DNA from 3 places in the Oerskovia enterophila genome. Region 3 is predicted to be linked to each of the others. Evidence: predicted binding sites of a transcription regulator. Region 3 holds the regulator's gene; each other region holds the start of a gene.
What was found. The regulator Rex, encoded in region 3, represses fermentation and respiration genes when NADH is low (regulators of the CRP and FNR family bind a similar motif). The targets are predictions, from matches to a motif close to CTTGTGAANNNNTTCACAAG.
Positions count from the first base shown of each region.

Region 1: a site for Rex is predicted at 2,117-2,136, ahead of pflB (formate C-acetyltransferase). Genes of this name have one in related genera too.
Region 2: a site for Rex is predicted at 4,145-4,164, ahead of mqo (malate dehydrogenase (quinone)). Genes of this name have one in related genera too.

Region 1 covers NZ_JBIVFZ010000003.1:174,484-184,667, reverse strand. The annotation lists gene dxs (1-deoxy-D-xylulose-5-phosphate synthase) at 1-586, shown strand, start outside; gene ACIPWA_RS10205 (carboxylate-amine ligase) at 713-1,846, opposite strand; gene pflB (formate C-acetyltransferase) at 2,392-4,674, shown strand; gene pflA (pyruvate formate-lyase-activating protein) at 4,695-5,705, shown strand; gene ACIPWA_RS10190 (alpha/beta fold hydrolase) at 5,767-6,759, opposite strand; gene ACIPWA_RS10185 (RidA family protein) at 6,896-7,339, shown strand; gene ACIPWA_RS10180 (PIG-L deacetylase family protein) at 7,377-8,126, shown strand; gene ACIPWA_RS10175 (MFS transporter) at 8,237-9,754, shown strand; gene ACIPWA_RS10170 (glutamate/gamma-aminobutyrate antiporter GadC) at 9,906-10,184, shown strand, end outside.
Region 2 covers NZ_JBIVFZ010000003.1:524,134-534,317, forward strand. The annotation lists gene ACIPWA_RS11655 (pyridoxine/pyridoxamine 5'-phosphate oxidase) at 1-153, shown strand, start outside; gene ACIPWA_RS11660 (maleylpyruvate isomerase family mycothiol-dependent enzyme) at 150-1,013, shown strand; gene nirD (nitrite reductase small subunit NirD) at 1,021-1,359, opposite strand; gene nirB (nitrite reductase large subunit NirB) at 1,356-3,929, opposite strand; gene mqo (malate dehydrogenase (quinone)) at 4,171-5,685, shown strand; gene ACIPWA_RS11680 (hypothetical protein) at 5,788-5,979, opposite strand; gene ACIPWA_RS11685 (helix-turn-helix domain-containing protein) at 6,069-7,022, shown strand; gene ACIPWA_RS11690 (aldo/keto reductase) at 7,149-7,979, shown strand; gene ACIPWA_RS11695 (NAD(P)-dependent oxidoreductase) at 7,979-8,872, shown strand; gene ACIPWA_RS11700 (siderophore-interacting protein) at 9,003-9,818, opposite strand; gene ACIPWA_RS11705 (fatty acid desaturase family protein) at 10,123-10,184, shown strand, end outside.
Region 3 covers NZ_JBIVFZ010000001.1:202,871-213,054, forward strand. The annotation lists gene ACIPWA_RS00835 (potassium channel family protein) at 109-780, opposite strand; gene ACIPWA_RS00840 (TrkH family potassium uptake protein) at 853-2,229, opposite strand; gene ACIPWA_RS00845 (acetoin utilization protein AcuC) at 2,503-3,699, shown strand; gene ACIPWA_RS00850 (30S ribosomal protein bS22) at 3,921-4,019, shown strand; gene ACIPWA_RS00855 (HAD family hydrolase) at 4,175-4,984, opposite strand; gene ACIPWA_RS00860 (glutaredoxin family protein) at 5,090-5,458, shown strand; gene ACIPWA_RS00865 (redox-sensing transcriptional repressor Rex) at 5,554-6,258, shown strand; gene ACIPWA_RS00870 (YceI family protein) at 6,421-6,972, opposite strand; gene ACIPWA_RS00875 (MarR family winged helix-turn-helix transcriptional regulator) at 7,188-7,694, shown strand; gene ACIPWA_RS00880 (histidine phosphatase family protein) at 7,787-8,476, shown strand; gene ACIPWA_RS00885 (TlpA family protein disulfide reductase) at 8,529-9,173, shown strand; gene ACIPWA_RS00890 (cytochrome c biogenesis CcdA family protein) at 9,243-10,016, shown strand; gene resB (cytochrome c biogenesis protein ResB) at 10,016-10,184, shown strand, end outside.

The DNA.
Region 1 (10,184 bases), on a different contig from region 3:
GGGCCTGCACCTGGCGGCCCCGCGCGACGAGGCCACGCTGCGCGAGGCCCTGCGGCACGCGGTCGACATCGACGACGCGCCCTCGGTCGTGCGCTACCCCAAGGGCGCGGTCGTCGCGCCGATCCCCGCGATCGAGACGCTCGACGGCGTGGACGTGGTCGCCCGCCACGACGCGGTGCGGGCCAAGAAGACCAAGGCTGCGGCCGGGGCGACTCGCAAGGTCCTGCTCGTGGGCGTCGGCTCCATGACCGGTACCGCCATGGCCGCGGGCGAGGCGCTCGCGGCCCACGGCGTCGAGGTCACGGTCGCGTCCCCGACCTGGGTCCTGCCGCTGCCGTCGGCGCTCGTCAAGCTCGCGGGCGAGCACGACCTGGTGGTCACGATCGAGGACGGCATCGCCGACGGCGGCGTGGGCTCGCTCCTGGGCCAGCGCGCGGTCGAGGCCGGGATCACGGTCCCCGTGGTCCCGCTGGGCCTGCCCACGGTCTTCCTGGACCACATGACGATCGACCAGGTGAAGACGACGCACCGCCTGACGGCGCAGGACGTCACGCGGGACGCGCTCACGGCGCTCGCGCTGCTCTGACCCGGCGGCCCGCCGGACGCAGGACGGGGCACGGACCGCGCGGTCCGTGCCCCGTCCTGCGTCCTGGCTCGGCTCGACCCCGGGCGGAGCCGGGCCGAGCCGGGCCGAGCCCGGCAGCGCAGGGACTCAGGCGAGCGTCGCCTCGGCGGCCCGCTCGACCACCGTGCGCGGGTCGCCCGACGCGGCGAACCAGGCGCGCTGCCGCGCCGCGCCGCCGCCGGTCGACCACAGCCGCCCGAGGAGCTCGGTCACGGCGTCGAGGTCGCCCGCGTCGACGAGCGCCTCGCGCACGTGCGCGACGAGCTGCCCCACGACGTCGTGCGCGGTCGCAGGCTTCCAGGTGAGCGGCGAGACCAGGTCGCCGGAGATCCCCGACCGGCCCGCACGCCACGACGCCGTGCGCAGGAGCTCGGGATGGAGCATGGGCGCGGCCGCGCCCGCCGCGGCCTCGCGCGCGGCGGTCTCCACCAGCCCGCGGGCCAGGGCCGCGAGCAGGGTCGCGGTGTCGGCGTCGAGGCACACGTCCGCGACGCGGATCTCGACGGTCGGGTAGGACGCCGAGAGCCGGGCGTCGAAGTAGATCATCGCGGTGTCGAGGATGGTCCCGGTGCCGACCAGCGCGTCGACCGTGGCGCGGTACGCCTCGGGCGTGCCGAACGACGGGGCGGGGCCCGCCGTCGGCCACCTCGACCACACCTGGGAGCGGAAGCTCGCGTACCCGCTGTCCTCGCCCTGCCAGTAGGGCGAGTTGGCGCTCAGCGCGAGGAGCGGGGCGAGCCAGGGCCCGATCCGGTCGAGGACCGCGACGCCCTCGGTGTCCGAGGAGACCGCGACGTGGACGTGGCAGCCGCCCGTGAGCTGCTCGCGGGCCGTGAGGCCGAACGCGGCGCGCGCCTCGAGGTAGCGGAGCTTCCCGACGGTCGTCGGGGACACGGGCACGGGTGAGGTGCCGAGCGCGACGATGCGCGCGTCGCGCTGCTCGGCCGCCTTGTTGGCCCGGATGCGCCCGTCGCGGATCTCCTGGGCCAGCTCGGACAGGTCCGCGCAGGGGTGCGTGCCGGTCTCGAGCTGCTCCTCCATGAGCTCGAGCTCGAGGTCGCCCCCGGGGGCGTCGCCGGCCTGGTCCGGGCGCGAGCCGCCCGACGCCCCGAGCCCGGCCTCGGTGGGCCGGCTCGTGCCGGCTGCTTCGATGACCTCGGCCGCGACGGCGCTCGGGACGCCGTCCGGTCCGACGAGGAGGAACTCCTCCTCCACTCCCATGGTTCGCATCGAGGAAGTCTCACACGTGGCGGGGGCCGCTCGCACGCAGGGGGCCCGACGGCGGCGCGCGCCCCGGGCGAGAGGGCGGCGGTTCGGGGCGGGGGAGGTTGCGGGCGCCGACGCCGAGAATGGTCGGTGCGGAAATGCCGGGCCGTTGTTCGCTGCGTATCGTGGATGCTCCCGGCAAGGCGGGAGAAAAAAGCAACCCGGACGCATTCCGCAAGGGACTTTGGTCCCGAGTAGTCACTCGTCGAACGCCCAAGGAAGGGTCATGTGAAGACTGTCACAAGCGGGAATGCTCGGCCCTGCGGAGGTGTTCCAGTAGCCAGAAAGGTTGCAATCTCGCCGTTCTGCGGGGCGTGGCCCGGTGTCCGACGGTTCACCCTGTGAGCCAGGTGACAGCGTCTTGACCACCCCCGGACCCTCTCGGGGTCGTAGCCTGAAAGGGCGAAGGAGAACGGCAGGACGGCACGGATTTCCCGCGTCGACCAAGGTCTTTACCCCCGCCGCGCAGGCTGCGCGGCGTGGACGTCGAGGAGAGTGATATGACCAGCATTTCCGAGGCTCGCAGCACCACTGGCGGCCAGGACGACGCGACCGTCCCCGCTTGGGCCGGCTTCACCGCGGGTCCCTGGCAGGACACGGTCGACGTGCGCGACTTCATCCAGCGCAACTACACCCCGTACGAGGGTGACGACTCCTTCCTCGCCGGACCCACGGAGCGCACCACAGGCATCTGGGCCAAGCTCTCCGAGATGTTCCCCGCCGAGCGCGAGAAGGGCATCTACGACGTCGACCCCCACACGCCCGCGGGCATCACGGCCCACGCGCCCGGGTACATCGACAAGGACGCCGAGGTCATCGTCGGCCTCCAGACCGACGCCCCGCTCAAGCGCGCGATCATGCCGAACGGCGGATGGCGCATGGTCGAGGGCGCCCTGGAGACCTACGGCTACCCGGTCGACCAGGAGCTCAAGAAGGTCTTCAGCGAGTACCGCAAGACCCACAACCAGGGTGTCTTCGACGTCTACCCGCCCAACGTCCGCGCCGCACGCAGCTCGCACATCATCACGGGTCTGCCCGACGCCTACGGCCGTGGCCGCATCATCGGTGACTACCGCCGCGTCGCGCTCTACGGCGTCGACCAGCTCGTCGCCGCCAAGAAGCTCGACAAGCTGGACCTCGACACCCAGCCGTTCAGCGAGAAGGTCGTGCGCGAGCGCGAGGAGCACGCGGAGCAGATCCGTGCGCTCGGCGAGCTCAAGGCCATGGCCGCCTCGTACGGCTACGACATCTCGGGTCCGGCCACCAACGCCCGCGAGGCCGTGCAGTGGCTCTACTTCGGCTACCTCGCCGCGGTCAAGGAGCAGAACGGCGCCGCGATGTCGCTGGGCCGCACCTCGACCTTCCTCGACGTGTACCTCGAGCGCGACCTGGCGAACGGGGTCATCACCGAGGAGCAGGCGCAGGAGATCATCGACGACTTCGTCATCAAGCTGCGGATCGTGCGCTTCCTGCGCACCCCCGAGTACGACTCCCTGTTCTCGGGCGACCCGACGTGGGTCACCGAGACCATCGGTGGCATGGGCGACGACGGTCGGCCGCTCGTCACCAAGAACTCGTTCCGCTTCCTGCAGACGCTGTACAACCTGGGCCCGGCTCCCGAGCCCAACATGACCGTGTTCTGGAGCCCGCGCCTGCCGCAGGGGTTCAAGGACTTCTGCGCCAAGGTCTCGATCGACACCTCGGCCGTCCAGTACGAGTCGGACGAGCAGATCCGTCCGGCCTGGGGTGACGACGCCGCGATCGCGTGCTGCGTCTCGCCCATGGCGGTCGGCAAGCAGATGCAGTTCTTCGGTGCCCGCGTGAACCTGGCCAAGACCCTCCTCTACGCCATCAACGGTGGCAAGGACGAGGTCACGGGCAAGCAGGTCTCGCCGGTCGTGGCTCCCGTGCCCGAGGGTCAGCCCCTCGACTACGACGACGTCCGCGCCCGCTTCGACAAGACCATGGACTGGCTGGCCGAGACCTACGTCGAGGCGCTCAACTGCATCCACTGGTCGCACGACAAGTACGCGTACGAGCGGCTCGAGATGGCGCTCCACGACAAGGAGGTCCTGCGGACCATGGCCTGCGGCATCGCAGGTCTCGCGGTCGCGGCGGACTCCCTGTCGGCCATCAAGTACGCCAAGGTCACGCCCGTGTTCGACGAGCGAGGCATCGTCGTGGACTACGAGACCGAAGGCGAGTACCCGGCGTACGGCAACGACGACGACCGTGTCGACGCGATCGCGGTCGAGCTCGTCGAGTCGTTCATGGCGAAGATCCGCTCGCACAAGATGTACCGCGACGCGCTGCCGACGCAGTCGGTCCTGACCATCACGTCGAACGTCGTGTACGGCAAGGCCACGGGCAACACGCCCGACGGTCGTCGTGCGGGCGAGCCGTTCTCCCCGGGCGCCAACCCGATGAACGGCCGCGACACGCACGGCATGCTCGCCTCGGCCCTGTCCGTCGCGAAGCTGCCGTACAACGAGGCGCAGGACGGCATCTCGCTGACCAACACGGTCGTCCCGAGCGGCCTGGGCCGCACCCGGGAGGAGCAGGTCGCGAACCTCGCGGGTCTGCTCGACGCGTCGGTCGGTGGCGACGGCTACCACATGAACGTCAACGTGCTGGTGAAGGAGACTCTCGAGGACGCCATGGAGCACCCCGAGAACTACCCTCAGCTCACGATCCGTGTCTCCGGGTACGCCGTGAACTTCGTGCGGCTCACCCGCGAGCAGCAGCTCGACGTCCTCTCGCGGACCTTCCACGGCGCTCTCTGAGCGCAGATCGGCGGAACATCATGACGACTCTCTCGACGCCCGCAGCCGGCCAGGTGCCCGCGCGTGCCGCCGCCCGCTACGGGGTCGACGGGGTCGCCTCGGCTCCGCTGCCGTGGCGGACCTCCGGTGACGCCCTGGGCCACGACAGTGACCTGGACGCACCGGAGGCCCCCCGCCGCCGGACGGGGGCCGGGGTCTCCGGCCTCTCGACGGCCGAGGACCTCGACCGGCACGACAAGCTCGCGATGATGCGCTCGGGCGAGCTGGGCTCGGTCCACTCGTGGGAGCTCGTGACCGCGGTGGACGGGCCGGGCACGCGCCTGACGGTCTTCCTCAACGGGTGCCCGCTGCGGTGCCTGTACTGCCACAACCCCGACACGCTGCAGATGAAGGACGGCGAGCCGGTCACGGCCGACGAGCTGCTGGCGCGCGTCAAGCGGTACCTGCCGGTCTTCCGTGCCACCAAGGGCGGTCTGACGCTCTCGGGCGGCGAGGTGCTCATGCAGCCCGCGTTCGCCGCGCGCATCCTGGCGGGCGCCAAGGAGATGGGCGTGCACACCACGCTCGACACCTCGGGCTTCCTCGGGGCGAACCTGAGCGACGAGATGCTCGCGAACACCGACCTGGTGCTCCTGGACGTCAAGTCGGGCGACCCCGCGACCTACGAGAAGGTCACGGGCCGTGCGCTCGAGCCCACCCTGACGTTCGGGCGACGGCTCGCCGAGTCGGGCCTGCCCGGCGGGGTCACGGCCGAGCACCCGGTCGAGGTCTGGATCCGCTACGTGCTGGTCCCGGGCCTGACCGACCAGGCCGAGCACGTCGACGTCGTCGCGGACTACGCGGCCTCGCTCAACGAGATCCGGCCCGGCACGGTCACGCGCGTCGAGGTCCTGCCCTTCCACCAGATGGGCCGGGACAAGTGGGAGACGCTCGGGCGCGAGTACGAGCTCACCGACACCCCTGCCCCGGACGTCGAGCTGGTCGACCGCGTGCGCGACCAGTTCCGGGCGAAGGGCCTCACGGTCTACTGACCTGGCGCCCGACCCCCCGACGTGGGCTGCGGCCCTGGATCCTGTGATCCGGGGCCGCTTCTCATGCCCTGGTGAGCGCCGAGGTCAGCCACGGTCCCAGCACGGGCAGCACGGCGTCCGGCTGCATGGCACGGGTGTGGTCGAGCCCGTCGAGCAGCTCCACGTCCCAGCCCGCAGCGCGCAGCTCGGCGGCGTGCGCTGCGAGCGCGCCACCGATGCTCACGTGCACCCCGCCCCACCTCTCGCCGTACTCGATCTCGTCGGCCGTCCCCGCGAACACGAGGCGCGGGCACGTCACGCGGTCCAGCGCGCCTCGGTCGTCGAAGGTGTCGAGGGCCTCGTAGAGCGTCACGAACTGGCGCGTCTGCTCCTCGCCGAGCGTCATGTCGAAGCTCTCCCAGTCGAAGTCCTCGGGGTCCGCCGCCGCGTCGCCCCCGGCGCCGGGGGAGGCGTCCGTCGACTGCGCGCGCTCCTCCTGCCCGACGGCGTCGCTCGTCTCGAGCGGCGCCGTCGGGCCGTCCGTGGGCGCGGTAGGCGTCGCCGCGGGGGACGCTGACGTCATGCCGTGCGTCGCGCGCGTGACGGCGAGCATGCCCGCGTACGGGCCCTCGAGCGGCGGGAAGCCGCCCATGGCCAGAGCGGTCAGGCGATCCGTGCGCAGCGCGAGCTGGAGGCCGCTCAGGGCGAGCCACGAGTAGCCGTAGTACGCGAAGGTCTCGGCGCCCGCGGCGTCGGCGATCGCGAGCAGGTCGGCCGTGACGTTCTCCGGGGTCAGCGTGCCCGCCGCCGGGTGGGACATGCGGTGGCCCTCGTAGTCGGCGGCGACCACGCGGAACGTGGGGGACAGGGCGTCGATCAGCGTCCGCCCGAGCGCAGGGTCGACGCCCCACGTCCGGAGCTCGTCCGCCGAGGGCCCCGTGGCCGGGACGGGGTTGACCGGGAGCAGGACCGCCGGGCCGGTGCCGGTGACCTCGACCGTGAGGGTGCTGCCGTCGTGGAGGGTTGCGGTGGCCTCGCGGGACGTGGAGGTGGGTGTGCTCGGTTCGAGCGGCATGGCGAGGTCCTTCCGACGCTGCGCGAGGTGGACGTCCACGCTATCGCGGACGCCGGGCCGCCGGCCCGAAATGCCTGGATCCCAGGCGGCAGATGGTCGAGGATCGGGGGACACCCGTCGACCCCGAGGAGAACCCGTGCCTGCTGTCCCCGCCGCCCCGTCCAGCGCTGAGCCGTCGACCCCCGCCGCGCGACTCGTGCGCAGCCCCCGCCTGTCCGACGTCGCCGAGTACGCCTACGCCGCGGTCGTCCCGTCGGGCGTGCGGCTCGTCTACGCCGCAGGCGCGTGCCCGCTCGACGACGACGGCGCGACCGTGGGGGTCGGTGACGTCCGGGCACAGGCCGCCCGGTCCATGGCGAACCTGCGGATCTCGCTCGAGGACGCGGGCGCGACCTTCGCGGACCTCGTCAAGACGACCGTGTACGTCGCCTCGACCTCCCAGGACGACCTCGTGGCCGCGTGGGAGGTCGTGCGCGACGCGCTCGCCCCGCACGACCCGCCGAGCACGCTGCTCGGCGTCGCTGCGCTCGGCTACGACGACCAGCTCGTCGAGGTCGAGGCCGTCGCGGCGGTCCGCTGACCTGCTGGCCCGGGCGCCCGGGCATACCGTGGGGAGCATGAACCACCCACCGCAGGCGCCCCTGACCCCGCTGACCGAGGACTGGACGCGGGCGCTCGCGGTCGTCGCCCATCCCGACGACATGGAGTTCGGGGCAGCCGCCGCGGTCGCGCGCTGGACCGGGCAGGGCAAGACCGTGGTCTACACCATGGTCACGAGCGGCGAGGCCGGGATCGACGGGCTGGCCCACGACGAGGCGCGCGTGGTGCGCGAGGCCGAGCAGGTGGCGTCGGCCGCGATCGTCGGCGTCGACGAGGTCGAGTTCCTGGGCCTGCCCGACGGCGTGCTCGAGTACGGTCTGCCGCTGCGGTCGGCCGTCGCGGCGGCGGTCCGGCGGCACCGCCCCGAGGTCGTGATCACGGGCAACTACCGCGAGACCTTCCCGGGCGGGATGCTCAACCAGGCCGACCACATCGCGACCGGTCGCGCCGTCGTCGACGCCGTGCGAGACGCCGGGAACCGGTGGGTCTTCCACGACCAGGTCGAGGCGGGCCTGGAGCCGTGGGGAGGCGTGCGGCAGGTCTGGGTCGCCGGATCGCCCGACGCGGCCCACGGCGTGGACGTGACCGGGACGTTCGACGCGGGCGTCGCCTCGCTCCGGGCGCACGCCGCGTACATCGCCGGCCTCGGGTGGGAGCACTTCGACCCGGCCGAGTTCCTCGCGACCATGAGCCGGGCGGGCGGGGCCCGCATGGGCGTCGAGCACGCCACGGCGTTCGAGGTGCTGAAGATGGGCTGGGACGACTAGCGCCGCACCGTGCCCCGCCGGGTCGCGCGTTCGACAGGAGCGCCGCGATCATCTGCCCTACCGTGTGTGAGGGGTACCCGCCCCGAGCCGGTCACGGGAAGGGCAGTGCGATGAGCGACGCTGCGAAGGTTGGTGGGCAGGTCGGTGCCAGGACGGGCGGGGTGCTCGCGGCCACGTGCATCTCGACCCTGGTGGTGAACGCGAACACGTCGGCCGTCAGCATCCTGCTCCCGGCGATCTCCGAGGACACCGGGACGTCCGTCACCACGCTGCAGTGGGCCGTGACCGGATACTCGCTGGTGGGTGCGGCGGTCATCGTCACGTCGGGCTCGTTGGGCGACGTGTTCGGCCGTCGGAGGGTCTTCCAGCTGGGGCTGCTGCTGTTCGTCGCGTCCTGCGTGATGATCGCGCTCGCCGGTTCCGGGGGCATGGTCATCGCCGGTCGCGTGATCCAGGGAGCGGCCGGGGCGACCATCCTGGCCTGCGGGCTCAGCCTCCTCTCGGTCGCGAACTCGGGAGACGCCCAGCTCCGGGCCGTCTCCTTGTGGGGCGCGGCGGCTGCCGTGGGCGCGGCGGCCGGTCCGCTGGTCGGCGGCGTGCTCGTCGACGTGACCGGATGGCAGGGGCTGTTCTGGATCGACGCCGGGATCGCGGTGCTCTGCATGGTCCTCACGGCGCTGACGGTCGCCGAGTCGAGGGACCCGGACCGGCCGAGGACGATCGACTACGCGGGCACGGTGCTCATCGCGCTGACGCTGACCCCGCTCATCCTGGGTGTGACCAAGAGCGGCGACTGGGGCTGGTTCTCGGTGGCCACGCTGGGGTGCTTCGCGATCTCTGTCGGGGCGGCCGTCGCGTTCGTCGTCGTCGAGGGGCGGGTGGCCGTCCCGCTCGTTGACCTCGCGCTGCTGCACAACCGCGTGCTCGTGGGTTCGACCATCGCGATCCTCATCGGGGCGGGCACGATCAACGGCCTGATGTACCTCCTGAGCCTGTACTTCCAGGACCCGGCCACCTTGGGCTTCAGCCCGCTCCAGGCGGGGCTCGCGACGCTCCCGGCGACCGTGGGGCTCGTGGTGATCGCCCCGCTCGTGCCGCGGCTCGCGGCGAAGATCGGCGGACGGCAGACGATCGGGCTCGGGTTCGCTCTGACCACGGCCGGCTTCGTGCTCGTGGGCTTCGTCGACGCGTCGTGGCTCTACCCCGCATTCCTGCTGCCGTTGGTCGCGATCGCGGTCGGCATGGGCCTGTCCAACGGCCCTGCGTCGGCAGCGGCCACGGCAGCGGTGCCCGAGAACCAGGTGGGAGGAGCGTCCGGGATCTCCAACATGGCCCGGTACGTCGGCGCAGCGGTCGCGACGGCGCTGGCAGCCACCATCTACGGCAACGTGATCGCGTCCCGGACCGCTGCGGGGGCCGTGCAGGGTGACGCCCTGGCCTCGGGGTTGGCGGCCGCCGCATGGATGATGGCGATCTTCAGCTTCCTCGGCGTGCTCATGGCGGTCGTGATCGGTCGCCACCGCGCGGCGAAGGGGACGCTCGACGACGCCGCCGCGGCGGCCGCGGCGGTCTCCTTCACGTTGCCCACCTCGGCGACCGCAGGACAAACCGGGTCGGACCGGGACTGAACGGTCGTGCCGGCTCCTCGTCGGCGACTGCGGTTCACGCGATGTGAATGAGGTGTGAAGGGTTCCCCCGGCTGCACACTCGAACAAAGGCCTGACCGATGGAGTCGACGGAGGCAGTCATGACCACGTACGCCCCCCTTCAGGAAGCGCGATGAGCGCCGCGGACGTCCCCGCGGACGTACCCGTCGACGGTGCGGCGGCGGTCCCGGCCGCCCGAGCCCGCGCGACGAACACCCAGTGGATCTCGTGGGTCGCGCTGGCGATGATGACGACCAGCTCGGTCGCCAGCCTCCGCGCGGCGCCGACGATGGCCGTCTACGGCCTGGCCTGCGTGTTCCTCTACCTTCTGCCCGCGGTCGTCTTCCTGCTGCCGACCTCGCTGGTCTCCGCCGAGCTCGCCTCGGGCTGGACCGGTGGTATCTACAAGTGG
Region 2 (10,184 bases), on a different contig from region 3:
GAGGACCCCACGGTCCTCGCACCCGCCTGGACCGCGTACGCGCTGGCGCCCACGTCGGTCGAGTTCTGGCAGGCGTCGGACGACCGCGGACAGACCCGGCTGCGCTACCGCGCGGCCGGACGCCACTGGGAGAAGGGGCTGCTCTGGCCATGACAGGGACCACGCAGGACACGACCGCACCGCACGCCGTCGACCCGGCACGCACGGGCCCGCTCGACGCCCCACCGGCAACGGGCCGCGAGGACCTCCCGGCAGTCCGGCGTGACGCGGCAGCCGCGCTGCGCGCGGTCATCGAGGCCGCCCACGACCTCGACGACGACTCGCTCGGGTCCCCGAGCTCCCTCGACGGGTGGACGGTCGGGCACGTGCTGTCGCACGTGGCCATGGTCGGCGAGGCGCTCGCCCGGCAGGCCGAGCTCGCCGCCCAGGGCGAGACCGCCGAGGTCTACGAGGGCGGGGCCGAGGGGCGTGCGGCGGGCATCGAGGCGGGCGCGCACCGCACCCGGGACGAGCACGTCGACGCACTCACCGCGACAGGCACGAGGCTCGAGGCCGCGTGGTCCCTCACGGACAGCACGGGGTGGGACGCCCCGGTGACCTACCGCGAGGGGACCGTCGCCGACGTCCTCGACTGCTGGTGGCGCGAGGTCCGCATCCACGCGACCGACCTCGGCGAGGTCAGCGCCGCCCAGCGCCTCACGCCGTCGCAGACGTGGGAGCTCGCGTTCACGGACCACCTGCTCGACTTCCTGAGCCCGCGCCTGCCCGGCCCCGTGGTCGCGGTGCGCCACGAGGACGGGGCGCGCTCCGTCGTCGGGCCCGAGGGCGTGCGGCCCGCCGCCGAGGACGCGGGCGACGACGACCTCACCACCGTGACCGGCAGCGCGGCGGACGTCGCCGCGTGGCTCGCGGGACGCGCGACGGCCACCGACCCGACGGCGCACCGGCACGGCGAGACCGTCGACCTTCCGGCGCTCGGTCCGTGGCCGTCGGGCGTCCCCGTCCGGCGCTAGGTGCGACTCACGCCCGGACCAGGACCGTCCCGTCCTCGACCGCGACCTCGAAGGTCCGCAGCGCCTCGGGCTCCTTGCCGCTCGGGTCGAGGCACTCGCCCGTCGTCAGGTCCCACACCTGCTTGTACATGGGGGACGTGATGGTCGGTGTCTCGCCCACCGAGCCCACGATCCCGCGCGAGAGCACGTTCGCCCCCGAGTACGGGTCACGCTGCTGGACCGCGAGCACGCGGTCGTCCGCCAGGCGGTAGACCGCGACCTGGGTCCCCTCGACGAGCGCAGCGACACCGCGCTCGGGGACGAGCCGCTCGAAGGGGCAGACCGTGGTCCATGCCGTCGCGCTCACTTGCGAACCTCCACCGTGCGGGCGATCACCGGGTTGTTGTCCGAGGGCTCGCCCGGGCGGGCCGGGCGCACCTGCCCGCGCACGCCCACGTAGGCGAGGTCGGGGTCGTGCTGGTCAGGGGCGTTGACGAACGACACGAACCGCGACAGGCGGTCCGGGTCGTCGAGTGTCTGGGCCCACTCGTCGACGTACGACTCGACGTGATGCGCGATCTCGGCCTCGAGGTCGGCCGCGATGCCGAGCGAGTCCTCGACCAGGACCTTGCGCAGCTCGACGATCCCGCCCGGGAAGTCCGCGACCCAGGGAGCCGTCCGCTGCAACCGGTCCGCGGTCCGCACGTAGTACGCGAGGAACCGGTCGATCACGGCCACGAGCCGTTCGTCGTCGAGGTCCTCCGCGAGGAGCTCGGCGTGCCGCGGGGTGAAGCCGCCGTTGCCGCCCACGTACACGTTCCAGCCCTTCTCGGTCGCGATCACGCCGACGTCCTTGCCGCGGGCCTCGGCGCACTCGCGTGCACACCCCGAGACGCCGACCTTGAACTTGTGCGGCGAGCGCAGCCCGCGGTACCGCAGCTCGAGGCGGACGGCCATGCCCACCGAGTCCTGGACCCCGAACCGGCACCACGAGGAACCGACGCACGACTTCACGGCCCGCAGCGACTTGCCGTAGGCCTGGCCCGACTCCATGCCGGCGTCGACCAGGCGGCGCCAGATCTCGGGGAGCTGGTCGATCCGCGCCCCGAACAGCCCGATGCGCTGGGCTCCCGTGACACGCGTGTAGAGCCCGAAGTCCTTCGCGACCTGCCCGATCACGATGAGGTTCTCGGGGGTGATCTCCCCGGCCGGGACACGCGGCACCACCGAGTAGGTGCCGTCCTTCTGCAGGTTGGCGAGCGCCCGGTCGTTGGTGTCCTGCAGCGCGGCCTGCTCGCCGTCGAGGATGTACCCGCCCCACAACGACGCGAGGATCGAGGCCACGACGGGCTTGCAGACCACGCAGCCGCGACCCGTGCCGTGCGCCGCGACGATCTGGGTGAAGGTCCGCAACCCGTCCTGGCGCACGAGGGCGAACAGCTCGGCGCGCGACATCGAGAAGTGCTCGCACATGGCCTTCGACACCGTCACGCCGCTGGCCTCGAGCGCGGTGTTGACGATCTTGGTGAGCACCGGCACGCACGACCCGCACACCGTCCCGGCCTTGGTGCAGGCCTTGACCTCGCCCACGCTCGTGCAGCCGTGCTCGGTCACCGCCCCCCGGACCGTCCCGGCCGTGACGTTCGCGCACGAGCAGACCACGACGTCGTCGGGCAGGTCGCCCCCGATCGCCGGTGCCCCGCCCTCCGGGGCGAGGAACGCCGACGGGTCCGCGCCCAGCGAGCGCCCCAGCATGGGGCGCAATGACGCGTACAGCGCCGCGTCCCCCACGAAGACCCCGCCCAGCAGCGTGCGCGCGTCGTCCGAGACGACGAGCTTGCGATACGTGCGGGCGACGGGGTCCGCGAACGTGACCTCGAGCGCTCCGGGAGTCAGCCCGAACACGTCGCCGAAGCTCGCAGCCTCGATGTCCACGCCCTTGAGCTTGGTCCCCTCGGGGGCCGGGGAGTACGTGGCGCTGCCGCCCAGCAGCCGGTCCACCACGACGTCGGCCATGGCGTTGCCCGGCGCGACCAGGCCCACGCACTGGTCCTCGAACGACGCGCACTCGCCCGCGGCCCACACGGTCGGGTCCGAGGTGTGGCACGCCGCACCCACGACGACGCCGCCGCGCTCGCCGATCGCCAGGCCCGCCTCGCGCGCCACGCGGTCACGCGGCCGGATGCCCGTCGAGAAGATCACGACGTCGGCCGGGATGCGCGACCCGTCGGAGAGGTCCATGGTCCCCACGGCACCGTCGCCCGCGGCCGTGAGCCCCGTCGCGCCCGTCGACGTCCGCACGTCGATACCGCGGTCCGTCACGAGCACGCGCAGCGCCTCGCCTCCCGCGTCGTCGAGCTGGACGCTCATGAGCCGGTCGGCGAACTCCACGACCGTCGCGTACGTGCCGAGCCCCTGGAGCGCGGCCGCGGCCTCGAGCCCCAGCACGCCTCCCCCGACCACGACGCCGTGCAGCGTGCGCCCCAGCCGCTCGGTGCGCAGCTCGACGTACTCGCGCAGCGCCTGGACGTCGGCCATGGTCCGGTAGCTGAAGACCCCCGGCAGGTCCGTGCCCTCGGTCCGCGGCGTCCACGCCCACGAGCCGGTCGCCAGGACCAGGTGGTCGTACGCGAGGACCCGGCCCGACCGCGTGGTGACGGTCTGCGCCTCGCGGTCCACGGCCGCGACCGCGTCGCCCGTGACCAGCTCGGTGCGCGGGTCCTCCCAGACGGCAGGGTCCATCGTGAGGTCGTCGGCCGAGCGGCCGCCGAAGAACTCGGACAGGTGGACGCGGTCGTAGGGGGCACGGTCCTCGTCGCCGACGACGGACACCCGCCACTCCCCCTCGGGCGAGCGTGCGATCATCTGGCTCACGAATCGGTGGGCGACCATGCCGGCGCCGACCACCACGACGCGACCGGGGGTGGGAGTGCTCATCTGGGGGGCCTCACAGGACGTTGGGGTGTGACGTGGAGCGACGTGACGAGTCGAGGCCGACCGGGGCGAGATCTGCCTCGCGCACCATCCTCGTCCATAGATACGAGGGATCCTGGTCAAAACTGCTGATCAGCGCGTCGTGAGGACCTTCGAGGGGCTGTCGAGGGACCTTGGTCCCGAGAAAGTGTGACCCACGACCGTGACGGACCGCACACCATGTGCACTCCTTCACAAGCGTAAAATCGAGCGCGTGGCGACTAAGAAGACAACGGGTCAGAACACCATCGACGTAGCCCTCATCGGCGGCGGCATCATGAGTGCGACCCTCGGCGCCCTCCTGAAGCTCCTCGAGCCCTCGTGGACCATCAAGGTCTTCGAGCGCCTTGACGCGGTAGCCCAGGAGTCCTCCAACCCGTGGAACAACGCTGGCACCGGCCACGCCGCGCTCTGCGAGCTGAACTACACCCCCGAGAAGGCCGACGGCACCGTCGAGATCTCCAAGGCGGTCGCGATCAACGAGCAGTTCGAGGTGTCGCGCGAGTTCTGGCACCACCTGCTCACCGGCGGCCACCTGCCAGAGCCCGCGAGCTTCATCAGCCACACCCCGCACATGACGTTCGTGCGCGGCGCGGCCAACGTGGACTACCTCAAGCGCCGCTTCACCGCGCTGAGCGCCCACCCGCTGTTCAGCGAGATGGAGTTCACCGACGACCCTGCGGTCATCGCGCAGTGGGCCCCTCTCCTGGTCCTCGACCGGGACAGCGACGAGGCCGTCGCGGCGACCCGCGCGACGAGCGGCACCGACGTCGACTTCGGCGCCCTGACCTCCCAGCTCTTCGCCTACCTCACGGCCAACGGCGTCGAGCTGAACCTCCAGCACGAGGTCAACCGGCTCAAGAAGCGCAAGGACGGCACCTGGGACGTCACCGTCAAGGACGTGTCCTGGAACGCCAAGGCCGCCCCGCGCACCGTCAACGCGCGCTTCGTGTTCGTCGGTGCGGGCGGTGGCGCGCTGCCGCTCCTGCAGAAGGCGGGCATCAAGGAGGCCAAGGGCTACGGCGGCTTCCCCATCAGCGGTGAGTTCCTGCGGACGGACGACCCGGAGCTCGTCGCGCAGCACCAGGCCAAGGTCTACGGCAAGGCCGACGTCGGCTCGCCGCCCATGTCCGTCCCGCACCTCGACACCCGCGTGGTCGACGGCAAGACGTACCTGATGTTCGGCCCGTACGCCGGGTTCAGCCCCAAGTACCTCAAGAAGGGCTCGCTGCTGGACCTGTTCACCTCGCTGCGGACCCACAACATCGGGTCGATGCTCGGTGCGGGCCTCAAGAACATCGACCTCACCCAGTACCTGGTGGGCCAGCTCCTCGCGAGCCCCGAGTCCAAGTTCACGGCGCTCCAGGGCTTCATGCCCACCGCGCACCCCAAGGACTGGGAGAAGATCACCGCGGGCCAGCGCGTCCAGGTCATCAAGAAGGACCCCAAGAAGGGCGGCGTGCTCGAGTTCGGCACCGAGGTCATCGCGGCTGCAGACGGCTCGATCGCCGGCCTCCTGGGCGCCTCGCCGGGCGCCTCGACCGCGGTCCCCGCGATGATCGACCTGCTCGAGCGCTGCTTCCCGCAGCAGTTCGCCGCCTGGCGTCCCGAGCTCGCGACCATGATCCCGAGCCTCGGCCAGGCCCAGTGGGAGGCGACCGAGCTCGACTCGCTCTCCGCTGCCGCCGGCCCCTCGGAGGAGGCGGTCGGCGCCCGCTGACCCCGCTCCGCAGAACGCACCGACGCCCCGGTCTCCACACGGAGACCGGGGCGTCGTGCTGTGCGGCGCCGTACCGTCCGATCGCTCGTAGCCCGGGCGTCGCTACCGCCGCGCACCGACCAGGTCGACCTGCCGACGCGGGTCCCCCCGACCGGCCGGCGGCAGGGTCCATCCGTCGTTCGTCCCGGCGGGGAACCGGCCTCCTGCCGGCGGGCGCCGCAGCGCCATCACCACGAGCGGCGCCACGAGCGCCGCGATCACGACCAGTCTCATCACGAGCTCCAGGATGTCCATGCCTCCACCCTGGTCCGGCCGCGCGGCGTGCACGAGTGGCAGGAGGGACAGGTATCGACAAGATCCTGCCAGCGGCGTAGCGTCGAAGGATGTTGCGCACCGTGGCGGCCGTCGTGGCCGACGGACTGGCCCCGTTCGAGTTCGGCGTCGTGTGCGAGGTCTTCGGCCTCGACCGCACGGACGACGGGGTACCCCTGGTCGACTTCCGCGTCTGCGGCCCGGTCGCGGGAGTCCCTGTCCGCACGAGCATGGGCGCCTCGCTGATCCCCGACCACGGCCTCGACGCGCTCGAGGACGCGGACCTCATCGCGATCCCCGCGCTCCTCATCCGCGACGAGTACCCGCAGGAGATCATCAACGCCCTGCGCGCGGCCCACGCCCGCGGCGCGGTCCTGCTGAGCGTCTGCTCGGGCTCGTTCCTCCTCGCCGAGGCGGGGCTCGTCGACGGACGCCGCATCACGACGCACTGGCGCCACGCCGACGAGCTCACGGCCCGCTTCCCGCAGGTCGAGGTGGACCCGGACGTCCTGTTCGTGGACGACGGCGACATCATCACGAGCGCGGGCACGGCCGCGGGGATCGACGCGTGCCTGCACATCGTGCGCAAGGAGTTCGGCAGCGCGGCGGCCAACGCGATCGCGCGCCGCATGGTCGTCCCTCCCCAGCGCGACGGCGGCCAGCGCCAGTACATCGACCGCCCCGTGCCGCAGTGCGAGGAGCAGAGCATCCGCGAGGTGCTCGCCTGGATGGACGAGCACCTCGACGAGCCCCAGACCGTCGAGGACCTCGCGCGCCGCGCCCACCTGTCGACGCGCACGTTCGCGCGGACGTTCGTCGCCGAGACCGGCACGACCCCCATGCAGTGGCTCGCGACCCAGCGCGTGCACCACGCGCGGACGCTGCTCGAGGAGTCGGGCCTCGACCTCGAGGAGATCGCGCGCCTGAGCGGGTTCGGGTCGGCTGCGCTGCTGCGCCACCACTTCCGGCGCGCGGTCGGCGTCCCGCCGACCGACTACCGCCAGACGTTCCGCCACGCGTCCTGAGTCGCGCCCGGGTGAGGTGACCGGCCGGGCGCGCGGCGCCGTCGGGCACGGTTCTCCACGTTGCACGACGGCGGCACGCGCCTAGGGTCGAGAGGGTCCGGTCCCGTACGATGTGAGGCGCGCTCCATGACCATCCCCACGACCCTGCTGTCCTCGGGCCACCCCATGCCGCTCCTGGGCCTGGGCACCTGGCCGCTCGACGACCACGCCTCGGCGCGGGCGGTCGAGAGCGCGATGGGCCTCGGCTACCGGCTCGTGGACACCGCGTCCCGCTACGAGAACGAGGTCGGGGTGGGGCAGGGCCTCGCCGCGTCGGGCGTTGACCGCGCCGAGCTGTTCGTCACGACCAAGCTCCGCGGGGCGGACCAGGGGTACGACGCGACCCGCGACGCTCTGCACGCGAGCCTCGACCGGCTGGGGCTCGACTACGTCGACCTCTACCTGATCCACTGGCCCCTCCCCCGCCTCGACCGGTACGTCGAGTCCTACCGCGCGATGATCGACCTCGCCGCAGAGGGCCTGGTCCGCAGCATCGGCGTCTCGAACTTCCGCGAGCACCACCTGGACCGGCTGATCGCGGAGACGAGCCACGTCCCGGCAGTGAACCAGATCCAGCTCTCGCCCGCGCTCGCACGCACCGACCTGCGCCGCTACCTCACCGACCGCGGCATCACGGTCGAGGGCTGGAGCCCGCTCGGGCAGGAGGAAGGCGTGCTGACCGAACCTGTGATCCAGGAGATCGCCGCCGCCCACGGACGCTCGCCCGGCCAGGTCGTGCTGCGCTGGCACGTCCAGCAGGGCATCGTCACGATCCCCAAGTCCGCGAGCCCCGAGCGCCAGCGCTCCAACGCCGAGATCTTCGACTTCGCCCTCACCGAGGACGACATGGCCCGGATCGCGGGCCTCGACCGCGGCGAGGACGCCGCGCGCGACTCCGACGAGCACGAGGAGTTCTGATGAGCGACCTGCCGACCGTCACCGTGCTGGGCACCGGGACCATGGGCACGGGCGTGGCGCACTCGCTGCTGCGCGAGGGCTTCGACGTCACGGTGTGGAACCGCACCGGGTCGCGCGCCGCGCCGCTCGCCGACGCCGGAGCACGCGTGGCACCGACCGCGGCGCAGGCGGCCCACGGTGCCGACGTCGTGCTCAGCATCCTGTTCGACACGGCCGCGGTTCTCGACGTCCTCGATGCCGCGGGCCCCTCGGTCGGCACCGGAGCGGTATGGGTCCAGGCGTCGACGATCGGGCGCGAGGGGACAGCCCTCGTGGTCGAGCGCGCGCGACAGCTCGGCGTGACCCTGGTCGAGGCCAACCTGCTCGGCACCAGGCAGCCCGCCGAGGAAGGGAAGCTCACGGTGCTCGCAGCGGGCGACCCCGACGTCCTGGCCGGCGTCGCCCCCGTGCTCGACGCGATCTCGGCCAAGGTCGTGATCGCGGGCACCGAGGTGGGGCAGGGCACCGCCCTCAAGCTCGCGTGCAACGCCTGGCTCGCGACGATCACGGCCGGCACGGCACAGTCGATCGCCCTGGCCCGCGCCGAGGGGATCGACCCGCACCTGTTCCTGGACGCCATCGCGGGCGGCGCGTCCGACTCCCCCTACGCCCACCTCAAGGGAGCCGAGATGATCGCGGGCGAGTTCGCCCCGCAGTTCGCGCTCGACGGGCTCCGCAAGGACATCGGCCTCATCTCGGAGGCCGCGGCCCAGGCGCACCTGGACCCCGCGCTGCTCGACGCGCTGACCGACCTCTACGGCAGCGCGGCCGCGCGCGGGCACGGCCGCGACGACATCGCGGCCGTGTACACGGCGTTCGGCACGGCCCGCGCGCCGTCGCCGGCTCGCGGCTGACCTGCACGCCGGCGGCACCTCCGGGCACGCAGGCCGGGACCCCGACGAGATGTCAGCAGGCCGGGCCGTCTGCGTCGACTGCGCGGCGCGGCGCCGCGCCGCGCCTGCGCCCGCGCCAAGACGTCGCAGGTCAGGCCGCGGCGCGTCCGTGACGCCAGTACCCGATGAAGTCGACGTGCGCCTTGGGGACCCCGCGGTCGTTCACGAGGTGACGGCGCGCCCCCGTGACGAGGCTCGACTCACCGACCACGTAGGCGTAGACGTCGCCGGACGGAAGGTCCGCCCGCTTCAGCACGTCCAGCGCGAGCCGCCCGGGGACCGCGTGCGGGTCGGACCCGTGCTCGTCGCGCGCGACCCACCGGAGCTCCACCCCGGCCGGGACGCGGAACTCCTGGGCGTCGGCCGCGTGCGGGAGCTCGACGATCGCGACCCCGCGCGCGTCGTCGGGCAGCGAGGCGCAGATGCCCGCGACCGCGGGCAGGCCCGTCTCGTCCGCGACCAGGAGCGTCCAGCCGTGCGGGACGCGCGGGTTGTAGCCGACCCCCTGGTCGAGGATGCCCACGGGATGACCGGCGCTCGCTCCGAGCGCGAACGCCGACGCCGGCCCGCCGTCCTCGTGCGCGACGAAGTCGATGTCGATCTCACGATCCGCCGGGCGCGCGTCCCGGACCGTGTAGTTGCGGACCCACGGCCGCCGCGCCCTGGGCGTCGCGAGGTACTGCACGTACCAGAGCCCCGAGGTGGCGGTCGGCAGTCGTAGCGACTCCTGCTCGTCCCGGGGCAGGAAGAGGCGGAACCACTGGTCGAACCCCATGGGTGAGAAGTGCTCGACGCCCTCGCCCCCGACCGTGACCCGCACGATCGACGGACTCACCCGCTGCGAGGCGACCACCTCCGCGGCGATGACCTGCACGACGGACGGCTTGACCATCTGGAACCCGGCCACGACACTCCTCTGCTCGGAAAGAAGGCCAGGCTAACCTAACTGCCGACCGGTCGTCACCGTCGTCCACGAGCGCGGCACAGGCCGGCACGGCCCTCGCTTCCCGGCCCGCGACACGCCCGAGCAGGCGTCCCGACTGGGCTGCGCGACGTCGTTGTTCCCGTACGGACTCGGCCAGGTCAGCACCGGACCTTCGTCCTTTCTCCACGCCGATGCCGACGCCACACGTAGACTCGGGCCATCTGTACAACGGGCATCTCGCTCACCCCGCGGCTGGGAAGTCGACCCCCAGCCCTGTGAGGGACGCATGACCGACGCAGCCGTTCTCCCCGGATTCCGCCCCACCAAGCCCCGCACGGGCGACGGGAC
Region 3 (10,184 bases):
ACCCGGACGACGAGACGTCGATCAGTCGTCAGAAGCCCACCGGGACATACCCCGGTGGGCTTCTGACATCTGATCGCTCGGTGGGGAGAACGCGTGCCCCGTGCGTGGCTACGGACGCGCCGCGAACCGCTCGAGCAGCTCCGCGTGCCCCGAGACGATGAGCAGGTCGTTCGCGGAGATGCGCGTGGTCGGCTCGGCGTAGACGAAGTCCTGGCCGGGCGACTTCACGCCGATGATGGTCACGCCGTAGCGGTCGCGGACCTTGGTCTGCTCGATCGTGAAGCCCTGCGTCTCCTTGGGTGGCCGCATCTTGACGATCGTGAAGCCGTCCTCGACCTCGATGTAGTCGAGCAGCTTGCCCGAGACCAGGTGCGCCACGCGGCTGCCCGCGTCGGCCTCGGGGAACACCACGTGGTGCGCGCCGATGCGCTGCAGGATGCGCCCGTGCTCGGCCGAGATGGCCTTGGCCCAGATCTGGGGCGTGCCCAGGTCCACCAGGTTGCCCGTGATGAGCACGCTCGCCTCGAGCGAGGTGCCCACGCCCACGACCGCGACCGGGAAGTCGCGCGCGCCGAGCTGCTCCAGGGCGGTGGGGTTCGAGGCGTCGGCCTCGACGAGGGGGATGCGGCCCGACCACTGCGCGATGAGCTCGGGCGAGCGCTCGACCGCGAGCACGTCCTGGCCGAGCCGGTCGAGGGTCGCGGCGATCGCGGAGCCGAACCGGCCGAGCCCGATCACGAGCACGCCGGCGTTCTTCTCGGGGGCCTTCTTGTCGGGCACCTGGGGACCTTTCGTCGGGAGAGGCGGGCCGGCCGTGAGCCGGGACCGCGCCAGGGGGAGCAGGGGGCGGGGTCAGCCGATGATCGGGCGTTCCTCGGGGTAGCGGATCACGCGGCGCCGGTCGCGCAGCGCGAGTGCCGCCGCGAGCGTCATGGTCCCGGTGCGGCCGATGAACATGAGCACGACGAGGACGTACTTGCCGGCGGTCGGGAGGTCGGCCGTCACGCCCGTCGAGAGGCCCACGGTCGCGAACGCCGAGATGGTCTCGAAGAGGATCACGTCGAGGGTCCAGCCCGTGATCTCGAGCAGCAGCAGGCTCGCCACGAGCACGGCCGTCGCGCCGATGAACGACACGGCCACGGCCAGGCGCAGGGTCTCGCGCGGGATGCGCCGACCGAACGCCTCGAGGTCGCGGTCGCCGCGCGCCTCGGACACGATCGCGAGCAGCATGACCGCGAGCGTCGTGACCTTGATGCCGCCCGCCGTCGAGGCGCTGCCGCCACCGACGAACATGAGCGCGTCGGTGATGAGCCAGCTCGACTCGTGCATGCCGTTGATGTCGATCGTCGAGAAGCCCGCGGACCGTGGCATGACCCCGGCGAACAGCGACGCGAGGATCTTCTCGTTGAGGCTCAGCGGGCCGAGCGTCTTGGCGTTGGTCCACTCGAACGCCGCGAACAGGACCACGGCCACCACGACCAGCACCGCGCTCGTGGTGAGCGTCAGCTTGGTGTGCAGGTTCCACTTCGAGGCGCGCCGCCGGTTGCGCATGATGTTGAGGATCACGGGGAACCCCAGCGAGCCGATGAACACGCCGATGATGATCGGCATGAGCAGCATCCAGTCGCCCACGTAGGGGGTCAGGCCCTCGGCCGTGGGGATGAAGCCCGCGTTGTTGAACGCCGAGATCCCGTAGAACAGGCCGTGCCAGGCGGCCTCGCCGAACGTCTCCTCGAGCACGATGAAGCGCGGCAGGAGCAGCAGCGCGATGAGCAGCTCGATGCTGGTCGAGGTGATGATGACGACGCGCACGAGCGAACCGACCTCGCCGAGCCGGGTCGTCTTGGTCTCCGAGGCCGTGAGCAGCTTCTGCGTCAGGCCGATGCGCCGCGAGACGGCCATGCCGAGGATCGAGGCGAGCGTCATGACGCCCAGACCACCGATCTTGATGCCCACGAGGATCACGACCTGCCCGTACGTGGACCAGTAGGTTCCCGTCGGGACGACCACGAGGCCCGTGACGCACACGGCCGACGTCGCGGTGAAGAGCGCGTCGATCAGCGGCGCCGACTTCCCGGACGTCGTGGCCCAGGGGGCCATGAGGAGCAGCGTGAAGAGCGAGATCACCGCCGCGAAGACCGTGACCGCGAGGCGGGCCGGGGAGTGGCGGGCGAGGCGGTCGACCAGCTCTCGTCCTGCGAAGAAGCGCCCGGAAACCCCCTGGGGCATCGGTCCTCCGTCTCGCTGTCCGTGCGTCCTCGTCCGGGTGGACGGGTGGCGGGGGAGGCCCTTGCGGGGTCGTCCGGTCGCCGTGCGTGCCGATGTGTCGCCCAACTCTGCCACAGGACGGCCCCTGCCCACCGGCTGAACCGCGTGGCGCCGTCGGGCCGTGCGGGCGCTACCGTGTTTCCTGCCTGCCGCCGACACCGTCGCGTGCCGCGGTACGGGCCGTGCGACGGAGCACCCGCCGTCCGGACGAGGACCACCGACCGAGGAGCGCACGTGACCGGAACCGACACCGTGCCGTTCGTCGCGCAGGTCGTGTGGAGCCCGGACCTGCTGGGGTACGACTTCGGGCACGGACACCCCATGTCCCCGACGCGTCTGGACCTGACCATGCGCCTGGTGCGCGCGCTGGGTCTGCTCGACGCCCCGGGGGTCGAGGTCGTCGGGACGTCGCCGGCCACCGACGAGGTGCTCGACCTGGTGCACGACCCGGCATACGTCGCCGCGGTGCACGCGGCCTCGGAGCAGGGGGTGGAGAACGCCGCGCTGGGGCTGGGCACCGAGGACGACCCGGTCTTCGCCGGGATGCACGAGGCCGCGGCACGCATCCTGTCCGGCTCGTACGAGGCCGCGGGCGCGGTCTGGTCGGGGCACGCGCTGCACGCCGTGAACATCGCGGGCGGCATGCACCACGCCCAGCGCGGGGCAGCGTCCGGCTTCTGCATCTACAACGACGCCGCGGCGGCGGTCCGGCGCCTCCTCGACGACGGCGCCGAGCGTGTCGCGTACGTCGACCTGGACGCGCACCACGGCGACGGCGTCGAGTCGATCTTCTGGGACGACCCGCGCGTCCTGACGGTCTCGGTCCACCAGAGCGGCGCGACGCTGTTCCCCGGCACGGGCCACGCGACGGACACGGGCGGCGCCACGGCGTCGGGTACCGCGGTCAACCTCGGCCTGCCGCGCCGGACCGACGGCTCGCGCTGGCTGCGGGCCGTCGACGCGGTGGTCCCGCCCGTCCTGCGCGCGTTCCGGCCGCAGGTGGTGGTGTCCCAGCACGGCTGCGACGCGCACGGTCACGACCCGTTGAGCGACCTCGACGTGAGCATCGACGCCCAGCGCACGGCCGTGCGCTGGATCCACGAGCTGACGCACGAGCTCGCCGAGGGGCGCTGGGTCGCCCTGGGCGGCGGGGGCTACTCGGTCACGTCGGTCGTCCCGTTCGCGTGGTCCAACGTCGTCGCGGAGGTCGTCCACGCGCCCGTGGCGCCGTCCACGCCCGTGCCGGTCGCGTGGCGCGACCACATCACCGCGGTCGCTCATCGCGAGACCGCCGCGCTCATGGGGGACGGCGAGGTCGCGTTCACGTCGTGGGGGCGGGGCTACGACCCCGAGGACGAGGTCGACCGCGCGGTCGTCGCGACGCGCAAGGCCGTGTTCCCGTTGCTGGGACTGGACGCGCACTTCGACTGAGGCGGTCCGGGGAGCCCCGGAACCGGGCGGCGGGCGAGCGCCCGCCAGGGTGTCCCGCCCCCCGCCCGACGACGTCACCCTCGCTCGATTTCTGGCGACAGGCTGGGAGCAGGTAGGCTAAGGGACGGACTTTTTCTCGTGTTGGTCGGTTCCCGATCAGCCGTGGACCACCATGATCGGGGCGATCCCGATCGCACACCGATCCAGCATTGTGAGGACCCATGGGCTCCGTCATCAAGAAGCGCCGCAAGCGTATGGCCAAGAAGAAGCACCGCAAGCTGCTTCGCAAGACGCGCCACCAGCGTCGTAACAAGAAGTAGCAGCGCGGCGCGTTCACGCGCCGGTTGCCGCAGGAGCCCGGAACCCCTCAGGGGTGCCGGGCTCTTCGCATGCCCGGGATCGTCGCGGGCTCCAGGACTGCCGCAGGCCCCGGATGGTCGGGTCCCTGCCGGCCGCCAGACCGGGGAGCAGCGGGTCAGAGGCCGGTGCGGCCCTTGAGCGAGCGCCGGATCGAGCGCATGACGAGCCCGAGGACCCAGGCCGCCCCCGCCCAGCTCGCGGTCTTGAGCCCCCGGTTCGCGACGCGTCGGCGCCGGCCGCGGAACTCGCGGATGGGCCACCCGACGTCCTTGGCGTGGCGACGCAGCCGCGTGTCCGGGTTGATCGCGCACGGGTGGCCCACGGCCTGCATCATGGTGACGTCGTTGAGCGAGTCGCCGTAGGCGTAGGAGGCCGAGAGGTCGATCCCGTGGCGCTCGGCGAGCTCGCGCACGCCCGCGGCCTTGGCCCGGCCGTGCATCATGTCGCCCACGAGGCGGCCCGTGTAGAGACCGTCCTCGTGCTCGGCGACCGTGCCGAGCGCCCCGGTGGCCCCGAGCCGCCGGGCGATGAGCTGGCCGATCTCCAGAGGGGTCGCGGACACGAGCCACACCTGGTGACCGGCCGCGATGTGCTCGTCGAGGAGCTTCTGGGTCCCGGGGAAGATCCGCAGGGACAGGACCTGGTCGTAGACCTCCTCGCCGATCGCGACGACCTCGGCGACCGAGCGGCCGGCGATGAGGTCGAGGGCCCGGGAGCGGACCTGGTCGATCTGGCGCTTGTTCTCCCCGAGCAGGAGGTACCGGGCCTGGTGGAACGCGAACGTCACGAGGTCCGGGGTGGAGAAGAAGCCGCGCTGGTACAGCGCCCGGGCCAGGTGGAACGAGCTGGCGCCCCGGATGATGGTGTTGTCGACGTCGAAGAAGGCCGCCGTCGGATGGGTGGACCCAGGTGCAGACGTCGGCATGCCGTCCACTCTATCGGCGCCCGCCGACGCCCGCCGACGACCCGCGCGCCTCAGGACGCCGGGCACCCGGACGGACCTTCTGTCCGGGATGCGTAGGCTGGGGGAGTGAGCACCGCAGAACCCGCCGCCGGACATGCCACAGGTCGAGCCGCAGGACCCGAGGCAGTGGCCGAGGCGCTCGCCCCGGCCGCCCCTCCCCGGGCCGTGCCTCCCCTGCCCCCGCGCGTCGTGCTCTACGGGCGCGACGGGTGCCACCTGTGCGACACGGCCCGCGAGATCGTCGAGGCGGTGTGCGCCGAGCAGCAGGTCACGTGGACCGAGGTCGACGTGGACGACGACCCGACCGGTGTGCTCGCGTCCGAGTACGGCGACTACGTCCCGGTCGTGACCGTGGACGGGGTCCAGCAAGGGTTCTGGCAGGTCGACGGCGCACGGCTCGCCAAGGCGCTCGCCCGGCGGCGCGTCAGCGGCTGACGTTCCGCGTTCGGGGCCAGAGCCTGAGATGATCCGAGAAAGCAGCACAGCGAGGTCGTCAACGACGACGACATGACGAGGTATGGGTGGTACGAGTGGCTGAGACCCTGGGGGACACCGGCATTCCTGGCGCGACGGTGACACGTCTGCCCGCCTATCTGCGGGCGTTGCGCGACCTGGAGGGACGCGGCGTGGAGACCACGTCGTCGACCGAGCTCGCCGAGCTGGCCGGGGTCGGTTCCGCACAGCTCCGCAAGGACCTGTCGTTCCTCGGGTCGTACGGGACGCGCGGCGTGGGGTACGTGGTGGACTCGCTCGCGACCTACATCACGTCGGCGCTGGGCGTGACCGACGAGCACCGGATCGCCATCATCGGTATCGGTAGCCTGGGCCACGCGCTCGCGAACTACTCGGGCTACGGGACCCGCGGCTTCGAGGTAGCGGCCCTGCTCGACGCGTCGCCCTCGGTCGTGGGCACCGAGGCGGCGGGCCTCGTGGTCGAGCACGTAGACGCGCTCGAGGAGGTCATCGCCCGCGAGAACGTCACGATCGTCGTCCTGGCCACGCCCGCGCACGTCGCGCAGGACGTCGCCGAGCGCGTCGTCGAGGCAGGGGTCCGCGAGATCCTCAACTTCGCGCCTCGCGCCCTCCAGCTGCCCGACGACGTGATCGTGCGGTCCGTCGACGTGGGCAGCGAGCTGCAGATCCTGGCCTTCCACGCGCAGGCACGAGCACTCGCGAACCGTCCCCCGGGCGAGCCCGCTCCGGACGAGGACGACGACGAGGGCGCCGGAGCCTAGGGCACCCCGACGGGCGGCGAGCCGACCGCGCGGGCACCTCCCGCCGTCGGGCCCCGTGCGCACCTCGCCCGGACAGCACAGGAGCCGGCGACCCGTGACGGGTCGCCGGCTCCTGGCGTACCGGCCGCGTCAGGACGCGGGGGCCGGTCGGGGGCGAGAGGCTCAGGCCTGCTTGATCGCCGAGAGGTCGAGCGCGATCTTGATCTTGTCGCCGACGAGCACGCCACCGGCCTCGAGGGCCACGTTCCAGGTCAGGCCGAACTCCTTGCGGGAGATCTCGGTCTCGGCCTCGAACCCGGCGCGCGAGTTGCCGTAGGCGTCGACGGCGGTGCCCGTGAACTCGGTCTCGAGCTTGACCGGCTTGGTCACGCCGTTGATGGTCAGGTCGCCCGCGATGACGAAGTCGTCGTCGTCGGCCTCGACGGCGGTCGAGACGAAGTTCCAGGTCGGGTTCTTCTCGGCGTCCCAGAAGTCGGCCGACTGGAGGTGGCCGTCGCGGCCCGCGTCACCCGTGTTGACCGACTTGGCGTCGATCGCGGCGACCACGTTGGAGGACTCGACGTCGTCACCGATGGTGATGTTGCCGTCGGCGATCGCGAGCGAGCCGCGGACCTTGGAGATGCCTGCGTGGCGGACCGTGAAGGTCGCCTGCGAGTGCGAGGGGTCGATCGCGTAGGTGCCTGCGGTCAGTCCGGAAGGAAGGTTCGTGGCCATGGGTGTCTCCTGAGAGGTCGAGTTGCGTTGCGTCAGGCGCGCCGTCGACGTGCCATTAGTTGAAGATTCAACTTCATACGAACGCATCAACGCAAGCCCACCGCCCTCTATTCCCCGAGGAGGGCACGAGTTCTCCCTGGACCGGCCACCACCCCCGACGATGGGAGAATGGGGCCGTTGTTCACACGGAGGGGGCGTGACGGATGAAGGAAGAGATGACGGCTCAGCAGGACCAGCACGCCACCACGGTGCACGACACCTCCTGGCTCGACGACGACCAGCAGCGCTACTGGCGCTCGTTCCTCGACGGCTCGGCGCGGTTCGTCGAAGCCCTCAGCAGGGAGCACGAGGACCTCTCGAGCCTGACCCTCGGTGAGTACGAGCTCCTGGTCCGTCTGTCCGAGGCGGCCGACCACACCCTGCGCATGTCCGCGCTGGCCGACGGCCTGGCCCGCTCCCGCAGCCGCGTGACCCACACGGTCCACCGCATGGAGCAGCGCGGGCTCGTGCGTCGCGCCGCGAGCGTGGGTGACGGACGAGGTGTGAACTGCGTCATGACGGAGGCGGGGTACGCCGAGCTCGTCGCGTCGGCCCCGGGCCACGTGACCGCGGTCCGTCGCTACCTGGTCGACGTCCTGACCCCGGCGCAGCTGCGCAACCTCGGCGAGGCCATGGAAGCGGTCGCCGAGGCGTGCCGGGTCGTGGAGCCGCACGAGCAGTAGCCAAGACCCAGGCGCGCCGGGCGGCGAGGTGTGGCCCGGAGCACCCCGGGCACGTGCACCGCGCGGGCCAGATCTTTGGGAGACTGGTCGGCATGGTTGCAACCACGGTCCACCTCATGCGTCACGGTGAAGTCTTCAACCCGGACGGCATCCTCTACGGGCGAATCCCCGGGTACCACCTCTCCGAGCTCGGGCACACCATGGCGCGTCGCGTCGCGGGGCACCTGTCGGGCAAGCCCGCGGAAGGCGCACCCGCACTGCCCGACGACGGCGCGCACGAGCCCTTCGACGTCGCCCTGGTCATCGCGTCCCCGCTCCAGCGCGCGCAGGAGACCGCGACGCCCGTCGCCGAGGCCTTCGGCCTGCCGCTCGGGACCGACGAGCGGCTCATCGAGGCGGGCAACCACTTCGAGGGGATGAAGTTCGGCGTGGGCGACGGCTCGCTGCGCCACCCCGGGCACTGGCCCTACCTCTGGAACCCGCTGCGCCCGTCCTGGGGCGAGCCCTACAAGGAGCAGGTCGCGCGCATGCACGCCGCGATCCACGACGCCCGCGCGCAGGCCGAGGGGCGCGAGGTCGTGCTCGTGAGCCACCAGCTCCCCATCTGGATCTCGCGGCTGGCGTTCGAGGGCAAGCGCCTGTGGCACGACCCGCGCAACCGTCAGTGCTCGCTCGCGTCCCTCACCTCGTTGCGCTTCGACGGCGACCGCCTCGTCGGGATCCACTACACCGAGCCGGTCGCGGACCTGCTGCCGGGGGCCGCGAAGGTCTCCGGAGCGTGACCCACCAGGGGTTTCTCAGGTTGTGCCCAGGCAGGTGGGAGACAGTGCTGCCATGATCCACCCCTTCCGTGCCCGGCACGGTCGCGCGCCCGCACCCGGGCGTCGCACCGCCGGTCGTCCTGCTCTCGTCCCCGTCGCGATCGTCTCGCTCGGCCTGGTCCTCACGGGCTGCGCCCAGGAGTCGGGCGCCACGAGCCCCGACGACGTCGTGGGTCAGGGCTACGTCTCGGGCGACGGCTCGGTCAAGACGTGGGACGTGTCGGACCGTGACGACCCCGTCGTCCTGACCGGCACGGACTTCGAGGGCAACGCGATCGACACGAGCGAGTGGGCCGGCGACGTCGTCGTGCTCAACACCTGGTACGCGTCGTGCGCGCCGTGCCGGGCCGAGGCGCCGGACCTGGTCGCGCTCGCGAACGACCGCGCGGACCAGGGGGTGCGCCTGCTCGGGATCAACAGCACCGACGACGCGGGCGCCGCGCTCGCGTTCGAGCGCACGTTCGAGGTGCCCTACCCCTCGATCGAGGACACGCGCGGCGAGACGATCGCGACGCTCGAGGGCTCGGTGCCCATCCAGGCGGTGCCCACGACGGTCGTGCTCGACCGCGAGGGGCGTGTCGCCGCACGCATCATCGGTCGCGCCGAGGGCTCGACCCTCACCGGGCTCGTCGACGACGTCCTCGCAGAGGACGCCTGACCCGTGAACCCTCTCTCCTTCGCCGGTGACGTCGGCACCACGTTCGCCACCACGGCGTTCAGCGGTTCCATGCTGCTGGCGGTGCCGGTCGCGCTCCTCGCGGGGCTCGTGTCCTTCGCGTCCCCGTGCGTGCTGCCGCTCGTCCCCGGGTACGTCGGGTACGTGAGCGGGCTCGCCGCGGCCAACGCCGGCGCCACGTCGCGCCAGGCGGGCGGCAGCGGCGGTGGGGGTGGCGGTACTGCCGTCCGGACGGTGCGCGCCCCGGGCCGGTGGCGGGTCGCCACCGGCGTCGGGCTCTTCGTGGCCGGTTTCACGCTCGTCTTCGTCCTGCTCATGGTCGCCGCCGGTGCGGTCGGCGTGCACGTCAAGCAGTGGGAGGACGTCATCACGCGCGTCATCGGGGTCTTCGTGATCCTCATGGGCTTCGCGTTCATGGGCGCCATGCCGTTCCTCCAGCGCGACCGTCGGCTGCACCTGAGCCCCACCGCGGGGCTGTGGGGAGCCCCCCTGCTGGGCGTCGTGTTCGGCCTGGGCTGGGCCCCGTGCATCGGCCCGACGCTCACCGCCGTCATGGCGCTGTCGCTCGACGAGGCCACCGCGGGTCGCGGCGCGATCCTGGGCATCGCGTACAGCCTGGGCCTCGGCGTCCCGTTCCTGCTCATCGGGATCGGCCTCGAGCGGTCCAAGAAGGCCGTGGCCTTCCTGCGGCGCCACCGGCTCGCGATCATGCGCATCGGAGGCGGCATGCTCATCCTCATCGGCCTGGCGCTCGTGACCGGCGTCTGGGGCACCTGGACCTCGCGCCTCGGCGGGCTCATCACGGGCTTCGAGACGGTGATCTGATGAGCGACAAGGACCTCTACCGCCCCGAGGGCATCGACGACGCGTTCAGCCACCCCGAGCCCGAGGCTCGCCCCTCCGAGGGCGAGGCGCCCGCCGAGACGCGAGCGACGCCGTCGGGCAGCTCGAAGCGCGCCCCGCGCGCGACCGGACCCGACGCCGCGACCCCGG